DNA from 2 places in the Lysinibacillus sp. NPDC095746 genome. Region 1 is predicted to be linked to the other one. Evidence: a T-box and tRNA genes for the amino acid it is inferred to sense, from the RefSeq annotation. Region 1 holds a T-box; the other holds one or more tRNA genes.
The links. The T-box of region 1 lies ahead of serS (serine--tRNA ligase). A T-box ahead of a tRNA ligase gene usually reads a tRNA of that ligase, here a tRNA-Ser.

Region 1 (21,067 bases):
TAAAATGTCTCAAAACCGTGCATTAAGTAACGTACCATTGCGTAGAGATGGAACTTACACTATTCGCGAATTATATGAAGCAATGGCAATTTACTCTGCAAATGCTGCAACAGTGGCGATAGCAGAAACAATTGCGGGTACTGAAACTGAGTTTTTAAAGCTAATGAACAAAAAAGCAGAAGAGCTTGGTCTTAAAGGCTATAAATTCGTAAACTCTACTGGTCTTAATAATGCAGATTTATTTGGTATGCAGCCAGCTGGTACTGGACCGAAAGATGAAAACGTAATGCCTGCTAAATCTGTAGCTAAATTAGCATATCATTTACTAAAAGATCATCCAGACGTATTAAAAACGTCTAAAATTGCGGAAAAGACGTTCCGTAAAGGTACAGATGATAGCATCGATATGATAAACTGGAACTATATGTTGCCGGAATTAGCGTACAAATACGAAGGCGTTGATGGATTAAAAACAGGTACAACAGACTTTGCTGGACATTGCTTTACAGGTACAGCAGAGCGCAATGGTACACGTTTAATTTCTGTAGTTATGAAGGCTGTAGGAGAGGATCCAAAAAAGGCACGCTTCGATGAAACAGCTAAATTATTTAACTATGGTTTCTCACAATTCTCGAAACAAGAAATTATTCCAGCTAACTATAAGTTTAAAGATGAAGAAACAGTAAAGGTTACGAAAGGTAAAGAAAACAAAGTAGCGATTGCTGTTAAAGAACCAGTTTCATTTATGGTCAAGTCATCTGAGAAAGATTTATATAAACCTAAACTAGTATTAGATAAAAAGAGTCTTGAAGCAGAGGTTAAGAAGGATACAGTTGTCGGGAAGGTAGTTATTGAGCGCTCAGAGGGCACAGATTACGGTTTTATTGACGGTAAGGGCCTAAAAGCCGATGTTGTTACAACAGAGGCTGTGGAGCGTGCTGGTGGTATCTCATTATTCTTCCAAGGTATTGGTAGCTTCTTCGGAAACTTATGGAGTGGCATTACTGACTTTGTTGGTGGCTTATTTTAATAATTAATATAAAGAACACGTGGATGTTTTAAAACATCACGTGTTCTTTTCACATTTTTACGCTTTCCTGCATACGCTATTAGGCGAAAGGATGTGGCTAAATGTGTGGCATTACAGGATGGGCTAGCTTTCAAAAGGATTTAAGAACAACTAATGACATTCTAAAATTAATGACGCAAACGTTAAATAAACGAGGGCCAGATGATGAAAATATTTGGTGTAGTGAGCATATTGCATTTGGCCATCGACGGCTAGCCGTCATAGATTTAATCGGTGGGAAGCAACCGATGAAAAAAGTACATGATGGTGCAAACTATGTCATTACATATAATGGCGAGCTTTATAATACAGAAGAATTAAGGAAAGAGCTGCAAAAAAGAGGGCATCTGTTTACAACACATTCAGATACGGAAGTACTATTAACTGCTTATATTGAATGGAAAGAGCAGTGTGTTGATTTTTTAAATGGAATTTTCGCTTTTGGTGTATGGGATGAACAATTACAATCTCTGTTTTTATGCCGAGACCGATTAGGTGTAAAGCCTTTATTTTACACAGAACAACAAGGCGGCTTACTTTTTGCATCCGAAGTGAAAGCATTATTAGCTCATCCATTCATTAAAACAACCGTTAATACGGAAGGGCTAGCAAATATCATGGCTGTAGGACCGTCTAGAACGCCCGGAAAGTCACCTTTTCACAATATTAATGAGTTACGTCCAGGATATGCAATGCGTTTTTCTAGAGAGGGTATACGAGTTTGGCAGTATTGGCAGTTACAAAGTAAACAGCATGAAGAGTCATTAGAGGAGACAATCGATCATGTCCGTTTTTTATTAACGGATGCTATTGAACGACAGCTTGTTTCAGACGTACCAATCTGTACATTTCTTTCAGGAGGATTAGATTCCAGTATTATTACGGGAATTGCTGCTACCATGTTTCAGCAACAAAATAAAGGCAAACTTCATACGTACTCTATAGACTACGAGGATAATGAACGCTTTTTTAATCCACATGCTTTTCAAACATCCACGGACACGTATTGGATTCAAAAAATGACAGATACCTTTAGTACAACACACCATGCTGAAGAAATTTCTCAGCAGCGATTAATCGATTGCTTAGTAGAATCTGTCATCGTTAGAGATTCACCAGGAATGGCAGATGTTGACTCATCGTTATTATGGTTTTGTCGAGAAATTAAACAGGATTTTACCGTTGCGCTATCAGGTGAATGTGCAGATGAAATTTTCGGTGGTTATCCATGGTTTACAGAAACGACTACAGGTTTTCCATGGATTCGTTCATTGTCTGAAAGATCAACAATGTTACAGGAGCGATGGCGTAAGAAATTAAAAGTTGAATCATATGCACAACAGGCTTATTCACAGACAATTGCTGAAGTACCCTATCTTGATGGAGAGAGTATTGAGGAAGTAAGGCAACGAGAAATGTTTTATTTAAATATGGTATGGTTTATGCAAACATTGCTGGAACGAAAAGACCGTATGAGCATGGGGGCGAGTCTTGAAGTCCGTGTGCCGTTTGCAGATCATCGTCTTGTAGAATACACGTGGAATATTCCTTGGGAAATGAAAAATTTAGACGGTATGGAAAAGGGTTTACTTCGTAAAGCAATGCAGCATTTATTGCCAGAAGAAGTTTTATATCGGAAAAAGAACCCGTATCCTAAAACGTATCATCCAGTTTATACAGCGGGCGTTCAAAAATGGCTCAGAGGCATAATGGAGGACAAAAATTCAATTCTGCATGAATTATTTGAACGACAGAAACTAATAGAACTCATTGAATCGGGTGGTAGTTCTTTCAAAGTTCCTTGGTATGGACAATTAATGGCAGGGCCACAGCTTTTAGCTTATCTGGGTCAAATTCATACATGGTTTGAGCTTTATAATATTCAACTAATAGAATCATAATCAAAGAAAAACCAGTCAACCTTTTAACGTGAGGTTGATTGGTTTTTTTTCTGTATAGCCCAACAGTGCATTAGTTTTTCGATAGAAGGTTCAATTTCATGCACAGGTATGCCTCCAAAGCCTAGTAAAAATTGAGCTTTTGAGGGTGAGGAGTGATCCAAGCGATAATCAGAGAGTGGATAGATTCTGATTTCCGCATTGGAAGCAAGCTGCTGTAATTGCTTTTCAGACAAAGTATGTTGTACATCGAGTAAAATATGCATGCCTGCTTGCTCACCAGTAATGTTAATTTTATTAGAATAGTTTTCTAAAATAGAAGTAAGTTTTTCATGCTTTTTTCGATAAATCTTTCTCATCCGATTTAAATGCTTAGCAAAATGGCCGTCACGCATAAAATTAGCTACAATATGTTGATCGAAACGAGGTACTGTCGATGAATAGTAATTAAAGACATCATTATAAGCTGCAAGTAATTTTGGTGGAAGTACAAAATAAGCGACGCGCAAGGACGGCATTAATGATTTTGTAAATGTACTCATATAAATTACTTTATCATTTCGATCTAATGCATGAAGTGCAGGAATTGGTTTTCCAGTATAACGAAATTCAGAATCATAATCATCTTCAATAATGTATCGAGAGGAGCTTTGTGAGGCCCAATTTAAAGCCTGAGCACGTCTTGTAGCCGATAATACTGCTCCTGTAGGGAATTGGTGAGATGGCGTGATATAAACAACGTCAGCGCTAGTTTTTTCGAGCTCATGAATGATAATTCCTTCATCATCGACCGCAATTGGATAAACCTTTCGCTTATGCTGAGAAAACATCCGATGCACAGCTGGATATCCTGGGTTTTCAAGGGCAAAACAAGTATTGTCACTAAAGAGGCGCAAAATCATTGGTAGAAGCTGTTCTGTTCCTGAACCGATGACAATCTGCTCGGGACTACAAACAACCCCGCGTGATTGAAATAAATAATTAGCAATCTCCGTTCGCAAAGATAGTTCCCCCTGAGGCTCACCTGTTAATAATAATTCCTTTGAGCCATCATCAAAGAGCTCTTTCGCATATTTTCGCCATGTTTGAAAAGGGAAGGCATCAATATCGATGGAACCAGGATTAAAATCTATTTTGTACGATTTTTTCTTAGGTTGTTCGTTTAAGAAAGTTATTGTGTCCTGCTGAATATACGGAAGTTCGTCAATTTCCTCTACAAAATAACCGACACGGGATTTAGACATAATATACCCTTCAGCAAGTAGCTGTGCATAGGCAATTTCAATTGTTGTTTGTGAAATATTCAAAAAATCGGCTAATTTTCTTTTTGATGGTAATTTTTCTCCTACTGCTATTTTCTTTGTAATAATAGCTTCTTTAATGCCGCTATAAAGCTGATCGTAGAGCGGTTTTTCACCATTTTTTTCTAGTTGGAATAAGAGCATGTCCATGTGTATTAATTCTCCTGACCTTACGATTATTTTATAAACTGGATATTTTTATATGGTCAATTTCAATTATACTAAATTTCATCATAAAGGTGGAGGTTAGAGATCATGAAACAAACAGGTACAGAATTAGTGAAGCGCGGGATGGCGGAAATGCAAAAGGGTGGCGTCATTATGGATGTTATTAATGCAGAACAAGCGAAAATTGCGGAAGCGGCAGGAGCTGTAGCTGTTATGGCATTAGAACGAGTACCATCAGACATTCGTAAGGCGGGTGGTGTTGCACGTATGGCTGATCCTCGTATTGTCGAGGAGGTATTGGGGGCAGTATCCATTCCTGTAATGGCTAAAGCACGTATTGGACATATTGTAGAAGCAAGAGTGTTAGAAGCAATGGGTGTCGATTATATTGATGAAAGTGAAGTATTAACGCCAGCAGATGAAGAGTTTCATTTATTAAAAAGTGATTACACAGTGCCCTTTGTTTGTGGGTGTCGTGATTTAGGTGAAGCTGCTCGACGCATTGGTGAGGGAGCTTCTATGCTACGAACTAAAGGGGAACCAGGGACAGGTAATATTGTTGAGGCAGTTCGACATATTCGTAAAGTGAATGCGCAAGTACGTAAGGTAGTTGGCATGACAGAGGATGAATTAATGACCGAGGCTAAATTGCTCGGTGCTCCTTTTGAATTATTAAGAGAAATTAAGCGTCTTGGCCGTTTACCAGTAGTGAATTTCGCAGCAGGTGGCGTTGCTACGCCAGCAGATGCAGCATTAATGATGGAGCTTGGAGCAGACGGTGTATTTGTTGGTTCTGGTATTTTTAAATCAGAGAACCCAGAGAAATTTGCTCGTGCAATTGTTGAGGCTACTACACATTATAAGGACTACAAGCTAATTGCCGAAATTTCAAAAGAGCTAGGTGTTCCGATGAAAGGCATCGATATTGCACAGCTTAGTCACAATGAGCGTATGCAAGAGCGAGGCTGGTAAGATGAAGCGAATCGGTGTTTTAGCATTACAGGGAGCGGTAAGAGAGCATGTGCAAATGTTAGAGTCTCTTGGATGCGAAGCGGTCTTAGTAAAACAAAGTACTGATTTAGAGCAGCTTGATGGACTTGTCTTGCCTGGTGGAGAAAGCACAACGATGCGGAAATTGCTGAATCGCTATGAGCTATTGGAGCCAATCCGCACACTTGCAAAGCAAGGTTTACCGATGTTTGGAACATGTGCAGGATTGATTTTATTGGCAAAGGAATTAGTGGATTATGAATCACATTTAGCAGTAATGGATGTGGTAGTTGCACGGAATTCTTATGGACGCCAGGTAGATAGCTTTGAAGTGAAGCTCGACATACCGGAAATAGGTGCTGCCATTCCGGCTGTCTTTATACGTGCGCCACATATTGTTTCCGTAGGTGAAGGTGTTGAAATATTAGCAGAGCATGACGGGAAAATCGTGTTAGCGAAAGACGATCATTTATTAGGATGTTCCTTCCATCCTGAATTAACATCAGATGCACGAATTCTTGAATATTTTGTATCTTCTATGGTATGACTTGCAAAATTTCACTTCATATAGTACAGTATGGATAAAATTTAAATAACTGAACACGATGATGGGAAGTAGTAGCAAGCACGTTTTTTTTAGAGAGTCAGCGGGTGGTGGAAGCTGATAAAAGCACTTGTGAATCCGTCCTGGAGTTGCGCAGTCGAAGTGAATGAAGTAGGCTGTCGCCGGCTGAAATGCCGTTATGAGATAAGTGGATTAGACAAAGTACAATGTGTCTAATCAATTAGGGTGGCAACGCGGGTAGCTCTCGTCCCTTTTGGGGATGAGGGCTTTTTTGTGTTTCTACTAAATATTTTCCCATCATTAACAATCTACTGGAGGTATGACGATGTTAGATATTAAACGCGTGCGCGACAATTTCGCGGAAATTAAAGAAATGCTATTAACACGTAATGAGGATTTAGGAAATTTAGACGATTTTGAACAATTAGATGCAAAGCGTCGTGAATTAATTGCAAAAACAGAGGAGCTTAAAGCTGAACGTAATAAAGTATCTGAACAAATTTCAATCATGAAGCGCAATAAAGAAAATGCGGATGAAGTTATTGCACGTATGCGTCAAGTTGGCGATGAAATTAAAGAGCTAGATGTCCAATTAAATGATGTAGAAGAACGCTTTAAAGATATGATGATGCGTTTACCAAACATTCCACATGAATCTGTACCAGTTGGCACAACAGAGGACGATAATGTAGAGGAATATACTTGGGGTGAGATTCCAACATTTGATTTCGACATTAAAGCACACTGGGATATCGCTACAGATTTAAAAATTGTAGACTTTGAACGTGGTGCAAAAGTGACTGGTAGTCGTTTCTTATTCTATCGAGGTCTTGGCGCTCGTTTAGAACGTGCATTAATGACGTTTATGATGGACTTACATGCAGAAGAGCATGGCTATGAAGAAATGCTACCACCTGTAATTGTCAATCGTGATAGCTTAACAGGGACAGGACAACTACCTAAGTTTGAAGAAGATGTCTTTAAGTTAGATGACACAGATTATTTCATGATTCCAACAGCAGAAGTACCTGTGACGAACTTCTATCGTGATGAAATTTTACCAGCTGAAGCATTACCACATGGCTTTGCAGCATATAGTGCATGCTTCCGTTCAGAAGCAGGTTCTGCAGGTCGCGATACACGTGGTTTAATTCGCCAACACCAATTTAACAAAGTAGAATTAGTACGCTTTGTAAAACCAGAAGAATCTTATGAACAGCTAGAACTATTAACAGGTCATGCAGAAAAAGTACTGCAATTATTAGGATTACCATACCGCAAACTAAAAATGTGTACAGCTGATTTAGGCTTTACTGCAGCGAAAAAGTACGATTTAGAAGTGTGGATTCCAGCTCAAAATATGTACCGCGAAATCTCTTCATGCTCTAACTTTGAAGATTTCCAAGCACGCCGAGCAAATATTCGCTTCCGTCGTGAGCCAAATGCAAAACCAGAGTATGTCCACACATTAAACGGCTCAGGTCTTGCAATCGGTCGTACAGTAGCAGCAATCCTAGAAAATTATCAGCAAGCTGACGGAAGCGTAGTGATTCCTGAAGTATTAAGACCATATATGGGCGGAAAAGAAGTAATCGCTCCAAAGTAAACCGAGTCGAAAAAAAGCGGCTAAAAGAAAAAGCTACTGTTGAAAATATCTAATCTCAACAGTAGCTTTTCTTTTTTTAAAGTAGGTTAGCGAGGTCGAACTCGATGTTTCACAGAGAAGTTATGTTCGTTAGAAAGCAAGTAAATAACGCCCTCTATAAAGCCTATAAGGGCCGGAATATATGTCCAGAAGAAGATGAGGTACAATATACCTTGTCCAATTTTCCCTAAGTAAAATTTATGGATTCCGATTCCACCTAAAAAGATAGCTAGTACCCCTGCGACTGTTTTATTTTTTATAGGCCAAGAAGGATCAATGCCATCATACATAGGAGCTGAATATTGAGGCTGCGTTTGATATACAGGCTGTGATTGCTGTTGATAAGCCGGTTGTTGCACAATTTGCTGTTCTTTTTGGAAATTGAATTTTTCACCACAATATTTACATTGAGCTAATGTAACATCAGCCGCTGCTCCACATTGTGGACATTCGATATTTTTCATGTCAATATCTCCTAATCAATGATACTTGTTTAATTTACATTTTCCGATGTATTGTTTTTAACTACATTGTTATGATTATCTATTGAATTGATTCGACTGGAGTACCGCAGTTATTACAAAATTTCGAAGTAACATCTAGTTCTTGTCCACATGAACAAACAGGCTTGTGTAAACTAGTTCCACATGAAGAACAGAATTTTGATGATTCCTCGTTTTCACTCTGACAAGAATGACATGTAATGACCTTTAGCATTAAATTTTCACCACATAAGTTGCAAAACTTACTAGTAGATACGATATTACCATGGCAAGAAGGACATATTTTATGTGTAACATTATTGCTAGGCTGTTGTACTTGTTGATTCATCATAGTCGCCATACCTTGCCCTACGCCTAAGCCAACTCCACTTGTAGCAAATAATCCAGCTACTCCATTGTCATTTGATGCAGCAGATTCATATATATCAAAGCTACGTTGTGTTACATAACGATTGTCACCCATAATTTCGAACTTAGCTTTATCTTGTAAAATTTCATTTATTTTATTGAAATCTTCTTCTGGGAAATTAATTGATTGAATATGGAAATGGGCCATTATAAAACCATACGCATTGAATTCTTCAGATATTTTTTCTTTTAAACTATTTGAAATATTATGAAGCTCTGTTGTTATTTCTAGTGCAGAGATTTTCTCATTAATAATTTTATTTGCAAGTTCAGTTTTTATGGATGTAATAAGAGAACCTTTAAAGTAATCTTGTACTTTTTCGAAACTAACAATATCATCTTTGTTCATAGAGCCTATAACTTCTGTAAAGAATAATAAATAGTCATCAAGGCGGAGAGCCAATTGTCCAAATGCTCGTATACGTAATTTTACAAAGTATTTTGGATCAATTAGTTGAATAGGATCAGAGGTTCCCCAATATAAATCTAATTTTACCGTTAGATTTATAAAGTAGATTTCTGCTGAAAAAGGTGTATCCCCTCCATAAGCAAAATTCACAACATGGTGAAGTAATGGTAAGTTATTGGTTGATAAAACATGTGTGCCTGAATTAAATACATCACATATTTGCCCACCCTTTACAAATATGGCGACTTGCCCTTCGTTGACGATAAGTGTAGTGCCTAACACTAGCTTTTCATTCGGATGCTTGTAGATTAACCAATCGCGCGAGCGTAAACCATCGAACTTCACTCTATCCAAAATAGGCATTAAAACATTACCTCCCTATTAATTACCTTTTAAATAAAATTATTACTAGTTATATTTTCCCTTTTCAGTTTATGCATGTCAATGGTTTATGTATATTGAAATTTTTCTTTAGGTTAGCCAGTAATGTACTTGCCATATCGCATTTTTCATTTTTTAGATTGCGTATTTAAAAATATTATTGTTATGAATATGTTGTCACTATTACGACATATTTCATATATATGCTATCCCCTAATCATAAAAAAGAAGGTGCCTCCATCTGAGACACCTTCTACTCTATGTGAAATTTAAAACTTTTCATTTTCAACCACTAAAGCTTGTCGTGCTTTTTTCTCCGCTTTTTTTCGTTCACGTAATGCTCGGAAAAAATCGGTTAAGATTTGTCCGCATTCCTCAGCTAAAATTCCTTCTGTTACTTCGCATTCATGGTTAAAGCGTGCATCGTTTAATAATCGATAGAGTGAATCTACACAGCCTGCTTTTATATCCCTTGCACCATATACGACACGCGGCACACGAGATTGCAAAATGGCACCTGCACACATAGGGCAAGGTTCAAGTGTCACATAGAGTGTTGTTTTTTCAAGACGCCAGCTACCTATTTTTTTACAAGCATCTTGAATAACCATTAATTCAGCATGCGTCGTTGCATTTTGTGTTGTTTCTCGTAAATTATGAGCGCGTGCAATAATCTCTCCATCATAGACAAGCACAGCTCCTATTGGTACTTCTCCAAGTAAAGCTGCTTTTTTAGCTTCTTCTAGTGCACTGTTCATAAACAATCGGTCTGTTTCAAAAATATCCACTATAATCTCTCCTTATCACTTAGTGTATCTTGCTTAATTGACAATTGCTACTATGACGTGAAGATAAAACGTTGACATTTCCAAAACAAACATTTATATTTATATATGAACACATGCTCATGTATAAATATAAAAAGGTTAGGAGTAAACTAGATGGATGAAAAATTACAAAATACAGAGGTTCAGGATAACAAAGAGCAACATTTAGACGAAGAAACACTATTTGTCGTGTCTCAAACATTTAAAGCATTAAGTGATCCGACAAGAATTCGTATTTTAAATTTATTATGTACGGATGAACATTCAGTTAACGACATTGCTGAGGTTTTAGATTTAGGTCAATCAACAGTTTCACATCAATTACGTTTTTTGAAAAATTTACGGTTAGTGAAATATAGAAGAGAAGGTACAACTTTATATTATTCAAAAGATGATGATCACATTATGAATTTGTTGATGCAAGCTATTGAGCATGCTACACATAACTAGATAAAATGGGGGGATAAAACATGGGACATAATCATGATCACAGCCATGATCATACACATGGCGCAAACAAAAAGGTTTTAATAGTATCATTTATTATTATTACGAGTTATATGATTATTGAAGCGTTTGGGGGCTATTTAACAAATAGTTTGGCTCTTTTATCTGATGCAGGTCATATGTTAAGTGATTCCATATCATTAGCAATAGCCTTACTTGCCTTTATATTGGGAGAAAAGGCAGCAAGCTATAGTAAAACATACGGTTATAAACGATTTGAAATTTTAGCAGCAGTATTAAACGGTGTGACATTAATTTTGATTGCTTTATTCATTTTCTATGAAGCAATCAAACGTTTTGCCAATCCACCGGAAGTGGCAACTACAGGGATGTTGATTATTAGTACAATCGGTCTTTTGATCAATATTTTAGTCGCTTGGATTATGATGCGTGGCAGTGATACAAAAGATAATTTAAACATGCGTGGTGCTTTCTTACACGTATTAAGCGATATGCTTGGATCTGTAGGGGCCATCGTAGCCGCATTATTAATCATGTTTTTTGGTTGGGGCTGGGCTGATCCACTTGCGAGTGTTATTGTTGCAGCATTAGTATTGAGAAGCGGCTACTATGTCACGAAGGCTGCCGTTCACGTTCTTTTGGAAGGAACACCTTCAAACGTAGACGCTGAAGAAGTTATACAAACTATTGTACAAACAGATGGTGTGCATAGCATTCACGATTTACACATTTGGACAATAACAAGCGGAACAAATGCACTTTCTTGTCATGCAGTTGTGGAAGGCCAGCTAAAAATTGCAGATAGTGAGAATATATTACGAGAAATTGAACATAATCTTGAGCATAAGGGCATAAAGCACGTAACGATTCAATTGGAAACAGTAGCACATAAGCATGATAACTCCATTTTATGTACAATAAAAAATGAGCAGTCAAATCATCACGACCATCATCATTAAAAAATAAAAATTTTCAGCTTTACATACCCTTCGTGGGTATGGTAATATGAAATTGTAAGGTAGGAGGTGTATTAAATGGAGGATATAGTGAAAGAAGAAGCTTGTCATATAGAGGAAGCTACTTCGTGTCGAAAAAGCCATCATCCGGAACGCGTTAAAAAGGATTTAACGACTCGTTTAAATCGAATTGAAGGTCAAATCCGAGGTATTAAAGGGATGATTGACAAAGATGTTTATTGTGATGATATTATTACGCAACTGTCTGCCACACAATCTGCTTTAAATAGTGTAGCAAAGATATTATTAGAAGGTCATTTAAAGGGATGTGTAGTAGATCGCCTATCAGATGGTGATGAAGCAGTGTTAGACGAATTAGTAGTGACTATCCAAAAATTAATGAAGAAGTAAAATTTTTTAATAAATAGATACCCCTATATAGTATTTAAAATAAAAGGAGAGATATTTTATGCAAAACGTAACTTTAAACGTACAAGGAATGTCATGTGGGCATTGTGTAAACTCAGTGGAAAAAAGTGTTGGAGCTTTAGCTGGCGTTGAACAAGTAAAAGTAAACTTAGCTGATGGTTTAGTAGATGTAGCATTTGATGAAACACAAGTATCTCTAGACCAAATTAAAGAAACAATCGACGATCAAGGCTATGACGTTAAATAATATAAATAGGGTGCTCATGTAGCACTCTATTATTTTCAATTACACATACCCCTAGTTGGTATGTAGGGAGGAGAAATAATCATGAGTTCAGAAATAAAAGAAGCGAATTTGCAAATTACAGGTATGACATGTGCAGCCTGTGCCACTCGTATAGAAAAAGGTTTAAATAAAATGGAAGGTGTAGAACAAGCGACAGTTAATTTAGCTCTTGAAAAATCATCCATTAAATATGATCCGACAAAATTAAACGAAGAAGATTTTGAAAAGAAAATTGAAGCACTTGGTTATGGTGTCGTGAAACAAAAAACAGAATTCAATATTACGGGCATGACATGTGCAGCCTGTGCTACGCGTATAGAGAAGGGTTTAAATAAACTAGCAGGTGTATCCTCTGCAAACGTTAACTTAGCACTCGAAAAAGCTACGATAGAATTTAACCCATCTGAAGTGACGATTGCACATATTATTGCAAAAGTTGAGAAATTAGGATATGAGGCTCATCAAAAAGTAGATGAGCAAGAAACGGTGGATCATCGTGAGCAGGCTATCAAACAACAGCAGAAAAAATTTATTTTATCGGCCATTCTTTCATTACCATTACTGTGGACGATGGTAGGACATTTTTCATTTACATCATTTTTATATGTCCCTGAATTTTTAATGAATCCATGGGTACAAATGGTGTTGGCTACTCCTGTTCAATTTATCATTGGGAAACAATTTTATGTTGGAGCCTACAAAGCTTTACGCAATGGTAGTGCCAATATGGATGTACTTGTAGTAATGGGAACATCTGCGGCGTATTTTTATAGTTTATACCAAGCAATTATTACTACGGGATCACATCATGCCCCTCACCTATATTTTGAAACGAGTGCCGTATTAATTACTTTAATTTTATTAGGGAAATTATTTGAGGCAAAAGCAAAAGGTCGTTCATCTGAAGCAATCAAAAAATTAATGGGCCTTCAGGCAAAAACGGCCATCGTTGTTCGTGACGGTGTAGAGAAAGAGGTACCGTTAGAAGAAGTAGTCATTGGTGACATTATTTTAGTGAAGCCTGGTGAAAAAATTCCTGTTGATGGTGAGGTATTAGAAGGAACAACAGCTGTAGATGAATCGATGTTAACAGGGGAAAGTTTACCTGTTGATAAAAAGCAAGGTGACCTATTATTTGGTTCTACTATTAATAAAAATGGCTTTATTAAAATGACAGCAACTAAAGTCGGTCGTGATACGGCCTTAGCTCAAATTATTAAAGTTGTAGAAGATGCACAAGGCTCCAAAGCACCCATCCAGCGCTTAGCAGATCAAATTTCAGGTATTTTTGTACCAATCGTTGTTGGCATTGCGCTTGTCACGTTTTTAATTTGGATTATTTGGGTGCGACCTGGTGAATTTACGCCTGCACTTGAAGTGTTAATTGCAGTTCTTGTTATCGCTTGTCCATGCGCACTTGGATTAGCAACGCCAACATCTATTATGGCGGGCTCTGGTCGTGCAGCGGAATTTGGTATTTTATTTAAAGGTGGAGAACATTTAGAGCAGACACAAAGCATCGATACAGTAGTTGTTGATAAAACAGGTACAGTGACACACGGCAAGCCTGTATTAACGGATGTTATACTAGCAGCAAATCAAGATGAAACACGCTTTTTATCGTTGATTGGTGCAGCAGAGAAGCAATCAGAGCATCCGTTAGCAGAAGCAATTGTTCAAGGGATTGTTGATCGCGGTATTGATCTAGGAGATGTTCAATTCTTTGAAGCAATACCAGGTTACGGTGTGCAAGCGACTGTCTCTGGTCAAGGCGTTGTCATCGGTACACGTAAATTGATGCAACAATACGGTATTCATATTGATGATATCCTACCAACAATGGAACAATTAGAGGAAAACGGTAAAACGGCCATGTTAGCTGCAATTAACGGTCAGTATGCTGGTCTAGTTGCGGTTGCTGATACAGTGAAAGATACTTCAAAAGAAGCGGTTAGTCGTCTACAAGAAATGGGCATTACTGTCATTATGATGACTGGTGATAATGAACGTACAGCACAAGCAATTGGAGCAGAAGTTGGTGTGAATCATGTGATTGCTGAAGTGTTACCAGAAGGTAAAGCTAATGAAGTAAAAAAACTGCAAGCTACTGGTAAAAAAGTAGCGATGGTTGGTGATGGCATTAATGATGCCCCAGCACTTGCGACAGCTAATATTGGGATGGCGATTGGTACCGGTACAGACGTGGCTATGGAAGCAGCGGATATCACACTGATTCGTGGCGATTTAAACAGTATTGCGGATGCTATCATCATGAGTCGTAAAACAATGCGTAACATTAAACAAAACTTATTCTGGGCATTTGCTTACAATACATTAGGTATTCCAATTGCCGCAATCGGATTACTAGCCCCTTGGGTAGCAGGTGCAGCGATGGCATTTAGTTCCGTATCTGTCGTTTTAAATGCACTGCGTTTACAGCGAGTTAAATTATAAGGGTAACGATAGATCCACTTTGAGTGGGTCTATTTTTTTATTTATTTCAGCGGATGTCACAGAATTGGTTTTGGCCTCCTATTTTAATAGAGAAATAGTTTGGTTCTGTTTTTCACTTTCTCACTATGATACAATGAAAAGCACTGATTTATTTTCTAAGCCTCTGGACGCAATTATGCCGAGGCATAATTGATATAATTATACAAACCTCGAGGACGGGGCAATTGACGATAGAATCCATAGAACATAAAGGAGGAGCTTCTAGTGACGGTTCCATTTGTTACGGTAGAAGGTCCGATTGGTGTTGGTAAAACCTCTTTATCTAAAGAGATTGCAGCGACATTTAATTACCATCTATTGAAAGAAATAGTAGACGAAAACCCTTTTTTAAATAAGTTTTATGAAAACATAGAGGAATGGAGCTTCCAAACGGAAATGTTCTTCCTATGTAATCGCTACAAACAATTATCGGATATAAAAAATTTCCGTTTAACAGAAGATAAACCTGTTGTAGCGGACTACCATATTTTTAAAAATTTAATATTTGCCAAGCGTACATTGGCGTCAGCTGAGTATGATAAATACGAGGAAATATATAAAATATTAACGAAAGATATGCCTGTACCGAATGTAGTTGTTTATTTACATGCCAGTGTTGATACATTGATGAAACGTATTGCGATGCGTGGCCGTGAATTTGAAAAAATGATTTCACGGGATTACATGGAGCAACTGGTGGCAGATTATCATTCCTTTATCGAGCATTTTGAGAATATGCATCCAGATATTCCTGTTATTCGATTTAATGGTGATCAGCTTGATTTCGTAAAAAATCCAAATGATTTGAAATATGTTTTACAAACAATAAAGGATACGTTACAACAAAGGAGCTTGCAACAATGAATTTGAGAGAGAAGTATGGTATTCCTCCACAAACGGTCATTACAATCGCTGGTACGGTTGGTGTAGGGAAGTCAACAATGACAAAGGCGTTGGCAGAAGCGTTAAATTTCCGTACTTCATTTGAAAAGGTGGATACTAACCCATATTTAGATAAATTTTATGAGGACTTTGAAAAATGGAGCTTCCATTTACAGGTGTATTTTTTGGCGGAGCGTTTTAAGGAGCAGAAGCGAATCTTTGAATATGGCGGCGGATTTATTCAAGATCGCTCTATCTACGAAGATACTGGAATTTTTGCTAAGATGCACTATGACAAAGGTACAATGAGCCCAACAGATTACGAGACGTATACAAATCTATTTGATGCGATGGTGATGACACCGTATTTCCCACATCCAGATTTACTTGTTTATCTAGAGGGGCCAATTGATGCTGTCATTGGTCGTATTCAAGAGCGTGGACGTACAATGGAGCAACAAACACCGAATGATTATTGGATTGAAATGCATGACCGCTATGAGAACTGGATCAATAATTTTAATTCATGCCCAGTTCTTCGTTTGGATATTAATGATTATGATTTATTAAAAAATCCTGAAGCAATTGAATCAATTGTGAGCCGCATCAGTCATATGCTAAAACAAACAAGTCATTTACGTAAATAGAAGGTTAGATAAAGCTAATCATTCAAAAATATTAGGAAGATAACTATTGGGGTTCTGGCCGAAAGCGAAGCGACAGGCACAAACAAGTCATTTACGTAAATAGGAAATGGACTATGCTAAAATTTATGACCGAATGCGCAGCTATGTGCAGAAAAAAGTAATTGCAGAAAATAAATGATCAAAAGACGTGAGACAATATGTAACCTATTGTGTCACGTCTTTTGAATAGGAGGGATTGTTATAAGAATAGCGGTGTATTGCGGTTCTGGCTTAGGCTTAAACCCAATTTATGCAGAGAAAGCAACCGAATTAGGGACTGTATTAGCTCGAAATGGTCATGGTGTCGTTTATGGTGGTTCGAAAACAGGACTGATGGGCAAAGTTGCAGATGCAGTATTAGAGGCTGGAGGAGAGGTTATTGGCGTGATGCCAACTCATTTACAGCAGCGGGAAATAGCACATGCCTCGTTAACAGAGCTTCATTTTGTTGAGTCAATGCATGTACGTAAAGCCAAAATGGTAGAGTTAGCAGATGCTTTTATAGCTTTACCAGGTGGTGGAGGGACAATGGATGAATATTTTGAAGTGTTTACATGGGCTCAAATTGGACTACATGAAAAACCTGTAATTTTATATAATATAAATCATTTTTATGATCCGCTTTTACAACAACTTCAGAAAATGCTGGAGGAAGGTTTTATACGAACTGAACAGAAGTCACTTGTTCATGTAGCTGGTACATCGGAAGAAGTATTACATTTATTAAAAAAACATGGGTAATTTTTTGCCGACTTCATGCCACGTTTTTTATAGCTTCACTTTTCTTCTCTTTAGGGTCATGAAAAAGTGCTACTTTAAAATAAATAAAAGAATCCATTTTGAAAAAGGTTGATCAAAATGGATTCTTTTCTAATAGCTATGTAAGATTATTTAATTTCTTTTCTATATAATCTAATTGCGTAAATTGCCCCAATTAAAAATACAATCCCTTGAAATAGTAGAAAGAACTGACGGAAGTATTCGATATTACTATCAACTAATGAAATAAAAATAGCATTCATAATAATTTGGGTAGTAAACATACATGAAATGATTTTAAGATAAATAGCATTCGTTCTTTCATCGGGTTGCCCAATTTTTCTACTGAAGATGAAAAGTATAACTATAGAACCTAGTAATAGAATTGCTGTAATGCCTACAACAATATTAAAATTATCAGTACTTTCTAACATCCAATTGTTTAATAAATCAATCATTATTATCTTCCTTTCGTACATAAGAGAATATTTCATTTATATCAACCTCAAAAAAGTTGGCTATTCGATATGCTAACACTAGTGAGGGGGAATAATTATTCTTTTCCATTACAAAGATAGTTTGCTTAGAAACTCCAACAGCGTCAGCTAACTCCTTTTGTGACATTCTTCTTAAAACCCTATGTTCATACACCTTATTTTTAATAGAATCACCAAATTCTCCTTTCAAAACGATCGCCTCCTATTTGCTGATGTAAACATCATAACTTATAATTTAACAAAAGTAAAGTAAACTTATACTTAATATATTTATTTTTATATAAAAGTAAGTTTATGTGTACCTTACTATAAATACATTTATACAATTTTCTCCTGTAGGCAAAAGTATTTTTAATCAAAAACTATTGATCTTTTTAACAATTATTAATTCTAATAGCAACATAAATTACGTAATTTTCTGAAATATATTGAAATAGTAGATGAGTTTTATTTACAATAATTGTGTAAAGCTTTCGTAAATCATAATAGGGGTGTTATAGATGACAAAGGTGGAAGTAAGTTTTAAGCATTTGCCAACGACTGCAGTTTCAGATGCGACAGGAGGACATACGAATTTACGCAGTGATATTAAACCGTTAGCAGATCATTATAAAATAGCTGGCCGTGCGGTAACAGTACGCTTACCAGATGGCGAAAATGGTGCAGTATTGGAAGCCATTCGAGCTGCTCAAGAAGGGGATATTTTAGTAATTGACGCTAAAGGGAATACCAATCGTGCAGTTGCTGGTGATTTTGTCCTTTCATTAGCGAAGGGTATAGGTGTTCAGGGCTTTGTCGTTGATGGTGTTATTCGTGATATGGCAGCTATTCGTGAACTAGACTTTCCCGTATTTTCACTGGGCACAACGGTAGCAGCTGGCAATAAAAACGGCGGTGGCCAAGTAAATGTTCCTATTGCTATTGGAGGCGTTTCTGTTCGCCCCGGTGATTATATTATTGGGGATGTGGACGGTGTCGTTGTCGTGCCACAGGAAGATGCAGAGCGTATTGTGGCAGCCGCTGAGGTAAAGCTTGAAAAAGATGACGTACGTGCTCAAGAGGCACTTGCAAATGGAAAAGATTCTATTATTAAATATTTAGATAAAGTATTAAGTAATCAAAAATAAAAAAACCCTCACGATGCCATCCATACATCGTGAGGATTTTTTTAATTTTTATGCTAAATTTTTATTTTCATTAAAGTAATTTTTCATTTTCTCTGAATCGAAACGGCCTTCCCATTTCGCCATAACTAAAGATGCAAGTGAGTTACCAATTACGTTAACGACTGTACGTCCCATATCGAGAATACGATCGATACCTGCGATAAATGCTAAACCTTCAATTGGAATGCCGACAGTACCTAAAGTTGCTAGAAGCACAACGAATGATACTCCTGGAACACCTGCAATCCCTTTAGATGTAACCATTAATACAAGCATTAACGTAATTTGTTCACCAATGCTTAGGTGAATACCGTACATTTGAGCAATAAATAATGCAGCAATAGCTTGGTACAGTGTAGAACCATCTAAGTTAAAGGAGTAACCGGTTGGAATAACAAAGGATACGATATCCTTAGGAGCACCTAGTTTCTCCATTTTCATCATAATTCGCGGTAACACAGCTTCAGAACTTGCTGTTGAGAACGCTAAAATCAGCTCATCTTTTAGTACTTTAATTAAGAAGAAGATACTGATACCTGTAAATTTGGCCACAAGACCAAGAACGACAAAGATAAAGAATAGCATTGTTGCATAAACAAGTATAGCGAGTTTACCAAGTGGTATTAGGGAAGCGAATCCATATTTGGAAACGGTTACACCAATTAAACCAAATACCCCAATTGGAGCGAATTTCATTACGAGGTTAGTTACCCAGAACATCGTATCTGCTACCCCTTGGAAGAAGTCTAATACTGGTCTTCCTCGTTCGCCAATGGCAGCAACCCCTAAACCAAAAATAACTGAGAAGAAGATGATCGCAAGCATATTACCTTCAGACATTGCCTGAACGATATTTGTTGGTACAATGCCTACAATAATATCAAATGGTCCTTCATGCTGTACTTCTTCTGTAGTGGCAACGTATTTTGAAATATCTCCTTGAGAGAGCTCGTTCATGTTTATACCCGCGCCTGGTTGGAATAAGTTTGCGGAAAGTAAACCAATGACAATTGCTACTGTTGTAATAATCTCGAAGTAAATAAGCGATTTTCCGCCTAATCGTCCAAGCTGTTTCATATCTCCAGTACCAGCAACACCAACGATTAAAGTTGAAATAATAATCGGTACTACAATCATTTTAATTAGATGAAGGAAAATATCACCTAAAGGTTGTAGATATGTTTCAATTTTGGGGTTTCCGTAAAAGATACCACCAATAATAATCCCTAAAATCAAACCGACTAAAATTTGAGTGGCTAAACTGATTCTAAATTTCTTCTTCAAAACCTTAGTACCTCCTAATATTAAAATTTTTAGGACTTGCCTTACTTTAATAATACAGAGGACTTATGAAATCCGACAAAATCCGAGAAAATTAATTTACTTTAGTTAAAATGTCTGAATATAACACCTGAATAAACTTCTTAATATTAACCTTTGCTTTACGATTTCCGTGATCTTCTATCTGCGTCATCAGATGACGAATTTCTTTAAAGTCAAAGTATCGAGGTGCATAATATTCAAATTCGGAGTTGGTATAATCTACGACACCTAAATTGGCGAGATTTATCATCGCTGCTAATATAGTACGGCGCACCCGCTGTTCAATGGCTTTACTTTCCTTCAAAATTTCATCTGGTGTAGCCTTTGTGACAACTGCAACCTCCTCATAAAGCTCCTTTAATGGTGGAAGTGGTGCAATTTTGTGCTGATGCGCAAGTAATGTTTCAATGATAGCTATAATATCTTCGCTTCCAATCTCACCAACGATACCCATATCATTTAAAATAGATTGAATATGATCGCGTGACGTTGCTTTATGATTTATTTGTTCACTTAGATCAATATTTGTAAGGGATTGGCGAATAATAAGCAATGAATTTTTTAGGCGAAATTGTTCAGTTGTTTTACGTAAAACATTTTCAACCTCAATACGGTTTATCGGTTTATGAATAAAGAAATCTATACCTTGCTTATACGCTTCACCAACCATTTCCTTATTCACAACTTGAGAAATCATGACAAATTGTCCTTCAAAACGATTTTGAATAAGGTGTTCGACTGTTGCTATTCCATCAAGCTTGGGCATGAGTAAATCAATCAACACAAATTCAGGTTGTGTCATTAAAATTTGTGGAATGGCGTCCTCACCATTACGTGCTTCACCAATAACTGTGCCTAAGCCACTATCTTCAATAATTTGTTTTAACATGACCCGACTTGCGCGATCATCATCTACAATAAAATACCTCATTTAAGTCTCTCCCGTTTGAATAGTTTG
Region 2 (3,992 bases), on a different contig from region 1:
GATCCCATTGCTAGCATTTGCAATCATTTCACCATTCGCACCAGTTGTCGCACGTAAAGTTGGACTAGAATTAACATTATTGTTATCAACTGTTCTTTTAGGGGGAGGAATTGTACTACGCTCCGTTGGCACAACTAGTTTACTCGTATTTGGTACGATGCTAATTGGTATAGCCATTTCATTCGGTAATGTACTAATTCCAGGATTACTTAAATTGAAATTTCCCTATCACGTAGGTTTACTTATGGCATTTTTCACAATGTCGATGAATTTAACGGCTGGACTCGGTGCTGGCATTAGCTATCCTGTTGCCAATTCATCACTTGGTTGGCAAGGCGCACTGGCAATCTCACTTGTTCTTGTGGTGTTAACCATTGTAATTTGGATTCCACAGTTGCAATTTAATAAGCCTGAACCGACTGTTAAGACTACGAAAGAACGTACACCATTATGGAAATCACCTGTTACTTGGGCAGTAGCGGGAGCTATGGGATTTCAGTCATTATTATTCTACACAACTGCCGCTTGGATTCCTGAAATTTATATATCACAAGGATTAGCTGCAGATCGTGCGGGCTGGATGTTTTCCATTATGCAATTTTCACAAGTTCCAATGGCATTAGCTGTGCCTATTATCGCTAGTAAAATGACATCTCAACGTCCTCTCGTTTTAATGTTTACACTATTTTACTTAATTGGCTTTATCGGAGTAGTCATGGAATGGACAAGCCTCGCTGTACTGTGGATGGTACTACTAGGATTAGCCGGAGGTGCTTCATTTGCATTAGCGATGATGTTCTTTACATTACGTACCCGTACAGCTTTTGAGGCAGCCGATTTATCAGGATTTGCACAATCATTAGGATATTTATTAGCCGCAATCGGTCCAATCTTATTTGGTTATTTACATGATTTATTCGGTGGCTGGAATACCGCTGGTTGGTTATTTGTTGTCGTTGTATTGATACTCTTCATATGTTCATTTAAGGCTTCTAAAAATGAATATGTAAATTAAAAATGGCACCTCATGATCTATGCCTAGGCATAATCATGAGGTGCTTTGTATTTGCACAAAAGCCTGAGTTCCTCTATTACAGCCGATGTTTGGACAGCGAAGGAAGTTAAAGTGAGCTGCCTTTCTCTACTAATAAGGTGGTTTCTGATAAAAATAGTTCGGTGTATTGTAAACATTAACATAAGGCTTATGAAAAATATGGGTCGTAGCTGGTGAAAGAGGTGGAATCAACCACGTCCAATTGCCTGTAACTTCACGATTCGCTGCTGCTTCTGTTTCCTCAAACAATTTAAATTGCTGTGCAGCTGTATGGTGATCTACTATGCTGACACCGCCTTCTTTAAAGGAATATAGAACGGCTATATTCAGCTCAACTAATGCACGATCACGCCATAAAGAAGCCTGTTTCGTTGTATCAAGATTAAAAATTTCTGCTATAGCAGGCAGCATATTATAACGCTCATGATCTGCTAAATTACGTGCCCCTATTTCGGTACCCATATACCAACCATTGAATGGGGCCGCCTCAAAATCAATACCTGCCATTTGGAAGCGCATGCTCGAAATAATCGGCACTGCATACCACTTTAATCCTAGCTTCGCTACTTGAGAGGATTCTGGATGACGAATTGGTACCTCTAGTACATACTCGTCAGGGATCGTAAACACTTGTGGCTCCCTTCCATCCACCTGTATAACAAGTGGAAGCACATCAAATGCCGTTCTCTTTCCCTGCCAGCCAAGTGACTCACATACTTTTGTAAACTCAACAGAATGCAGATCACCAATGATTCCAGATTCCGTTTCATAGCCAGCATAACGGATTAGTTGATGATTCCATATACGAACGCGCCCCGGTGCAAAAACCGTTATTGTTGGACGAATCTTTCCACCATTTGTTGCATATTGAATATGTTTAAGCAATGCGTTGAAGATATCCTCCTCATTTGAAATATCGCGGGCATCTACAACATGCAGTGATTGCCAAAACAGTCGGCCAATGCACTTATTACTATTGCGCCAAGCAACTCGAGCACCAAAGATTAATTCTTCCGTTGTCGGTATATATTCTCCTGCCGTTTTAATTTGCTGTAATTTATTTTCAAGCCATGTTATAGACTCATTTTGCTCTACTTGATAAAGTTCTAAAAACCGCTGTACTTCATGTAAATTCATATCGAATTCCTCCATCTACCCTCATATTAGAGGAATGGAAGTATTATCACCACGAAAAAATCTGCCAGAAAACATACATATTTTATATATGAAATACTTTGTTCAATATTTTATATCATTTCTCTTTAATCTTTCTAAAACTATAATTATTTATGGATAAAGGTGCTCATTTTTAGTAGTCATTAGGGGAATTACAGAGGAAAAACTATTGAGAGATGGATTTGTTATTATAACGTTTTTTACGCCTAAGTAAGTAATACACGAGACGCATTAGGGCACATTTACATACCCTTTGCAGTATTTAGGTATAGACGTTATTACGTGGGCCTTTCCTTAACGATTGTTGATCTTTGTTTGTCAGTATAGTTGGCATAAAAAAAGCATGTCACACTAATGTGCAACATGCTTGATGACCCGTACGGGATTCGAACCCGTGTTACCGCCGTGAAAGGGCGGTGTCTTAACCACTTGACCAACGGGCCGTGGCTCCGAAGGCAGGACTCGAACCTGCGACAACCTGATTAACAGTCAGGTGCTACTACCAACTGAGCTACTTCGGAATAATGGTGGGCCTAAATGGACTCGAACCATCGACCTCACGCTTATCAGGCGTGCGCTCTAACCAGCTGAGCTATAGGCCCATTATTTTTTGGAGCGGGTGATGAGAATCGAACTCACGACATCAGCTTGGAAGGCTGAGGTTTTACCATTAAACTACACCCGCAGATGGTGGGTCAGGACGGAATCGAACCGCCGACACTTAGAGCTTCAATCTAATGCTCTACCAACTGAGCTACTGACCCGGAAAAATGGAGGAGGTAGAGGGATTCGAACCCCCGCGCGGTGTTACCCGCCTGTCGGTTTTCAAGACCGATCCCTTCAGCCAGACTTGGGTATACCTCCGGAAATTATATAAATGGTGGAGCCTAGCGGGATCGAACCGCTGACCTCCTGCGTGCAAGGCAGGCGCTCTCCCAGCTGAGCTAAGGCCCCATAATCAGGAAAGATGGTCGGAATGACAGGATTCGAACCTACGACCCCTTGGTCCCAAACCAAGTGCTCTACCAAGCTGAGCTACATTCCGATATTATTGGCTTATTTGGCGCGCCCGACAGGAGTCGAACCCATAACCTTCTGATCCGTAGTCAGACGCTCTATCCAATTGAGCTACGGGCGCATTTATAAAAAATGATGAGCCATGAAGGACTCGAACCTTCGACCCTCTGATTAAAAGTCAGATGCTCTACCAACTGAGCTAATGGCTCAAACTAAAAAATGAATGGCTGGGGTACTAGGATTCGAACCTAGGCATGACGGAATCAAAATCCGTTGCCTTACCGCTTGGCTATACCCCAATTATTAAATGGGGCGACTGATGGGAATCGAACCCACGAATGCCGGAACCACAATCCGGTGCGTTAACCACTTCGCCACAATCGCCACTATATGTAATGATAGTAGTCTTTGATAACGAGTACCTCGAAACCTGGCAGGGGCAGTAGGAATCGAACCCACACCAAAGGTTTTGGAGACCTCTATTCTACCGTTGAACTATGCCCCTAAAATGGTGGAGGGGGACGGATTCGAACCGCCGAACCCTAAGGAGCGGATTTACAGTCCGCCGCGTTTAGCCTCTTCGCTACCCCTCCAAGGGATGATGCCGGCGATAGGAGTCGAACCCACGACCTACTGATTACAAGTCAGTTGCTCTACCAACTGAGCTACACCGGCATAAAAATGGCGGTCCCGACCGGGATCGAACCGGCGATCTCCTGCGTGACAGGCAGGCATGTTAACCGCT

Region 2: it has a tRNA-Ser gene. The T-box ahead of serS (serine--tRNA ligase) is inferred to sense a tRNA for this amino acid. The anticodon was not compared.

Annotation. Positions count from the first base shown of each region.
Region 1 is NZ_JBIWGL010000047.1:2,286-23,352, forward strand. Features, by position in the region: gene ACIQ7N_RS22395 (D-alanyl-D-alanine carboxypeptidase family protein) at 1-1,030, shown strand, start outside; gene asnB (asparagine synthase (glutamine-hydrolyzing)) at 1,132-2,970, shown strand; gene pdxR (MocR-like pyridoxine biosynthesis transcription factor PdxR) at 2,994-4,418, opposite strand; gene pdxS (pyridoxal 5'-phosphate synthase lyase subunit PdxS) at 4,524-5,408, shown strand; gene pdxT (pyridoxal 5'-phosphate synthase glutaminase subunit PdxT) at 5,410-5,973, shown strand; T-box leader at 6,023-6,246, shown strand; gene serS (serine--tRNA ligase) at 6,317-7,597, shown strand; gene ACIQ7N_RS22425 (TM2 domain-containing protein) at 7,684-7,926, opposite strand; gene ACIQ7N_RS22430 (SPFH domain-containing protein) at 8,180-9,319, opposite strand; gene tadA (tRNA adenosine(34) deaminase TadA) at 9,607-10,125, opposite strand; gene ACIQ7N_RS22440 (ArsR/SmtB family transcription factor) at 10,279-10,614, shown strand; gene ACIQ7N_RS22445 (cation diffusion facilitator family transporter) at 10,635-11,591, shown strand; gene ACIQ7N_RS22450 (metal-sensitive transcriptional regulator) at 11,667-11,999, shown strand; gene copZ (copper chaperone CopZ) at 12,058-12,264, shown strand; gene ACIQ7N_RS22460 (heavy metal translocating P-type ATPase) at 12,346-14,757, shown strand; gene ACIQ7N_RS22465 (deoxynucleoside kinase) at 15,022-15,660, shown strand; gene ACIQ7N_RS22470 (deoxynucleoside kinase) at 15,657-16,325, shown strand; gene ACIQ7N_RS22475 (LOG family protein) at 16,578-17,105, shown strand; gene ACIQ7N_RS22480 (6-aminohexanoate hydrolase) at 17,252-17,581, opposite strand; gene ACIQ7N_RS22485 (helix-turn-helix transcriptional regulator) at 17,574-17,810, opposite strand; gene ACIQ7N_RS22490 (RraA family protein) at 18,121-18,747, shown strand; gene ACIQ7N_RS22495 (cation:dicarboxylate symporter family transporter) at 18,796-20,070, opposite strand; gene ACIQ7N_RS22500 (response regulator) at 20,162-21,040, opposite strand; gene ACIQ7N_RS22505 (ATP-binding protein) at 21,041-21,067, opposite strand, start outside.
Region 2 is NZ_JBIWGL010000048.1:23,176-27,167, forward strand. Features, by position in the region: gene ACIQ7N_RS22635 (CynX/NimT family MFS transporter) at 1-1,015, shown strand, start outside; gene ACIQ7N_RS22640 (nitric oxide synthase oxygenase) at 1,145-2,191, opposite strand; tRNA gene ACIQ7N_RS22645 (tRNA-Glu) at 2,602-2,673, opposite strand; tRNA gene ACIQ7N_RS22650 (tRNA-Asn) at 2,675-2,751, opposite strand; tRNA gene ACIQ7N_RS22655 (tRNA-Ile) at 2,756-2,832, opposite strand; tRNA gene ACIQ7N_RS22660 (tRNA-Gly) at 2,842-2,915, opposite strand; tRNA gene ACIQ7N_RS22665 (tRNA-Phe) at 2,919-2,994, opposite strand; tRNA gene ACIQ7N_RS22670 (tRNA-Ser) at 3,002-3,094, opposite strand; tRNA gene ACIQ7N_RS22675 (tRNA-Ala) at 3,109-3,184, opposite strand; tRNA gene ACIQ7N_RS22680 (tRNA-Pro) at 3,199-3,275, opposite strand; tRNA gene ACIQ7N_RS22685 (tRNA-Arg) at 3,292-3,368, opposite strand; tRNA gene ACIQ7N_RS22690 (tRNA-Lys) at 3,384-3,456, opposite strand; tRNA gene ACIQ7N_RS22695 (tRNA-Gln) at 3,472-3,546, opposite strand; tRNA gene ACIQ7N_RS22700 (tRNA-His) at 3,556-3,631, opposite strand; tRNA gene ACIQ7N_RS22705 (tRNA-Trp) at 3,679-3,752, opposite strand; tRNA gene ACIQ7N_RS22710 (tRNA-Tyr) at 3,757-3,840, opposite strand; tRNA gene ACIQ7N_RS22715 (tRNA-Thr) at 3,850-3,922, opposite strand; tRNA gene ACIQ7N_RS22720 (tRNA-Asp) at 3,930-3,992, opposite strand, start outside.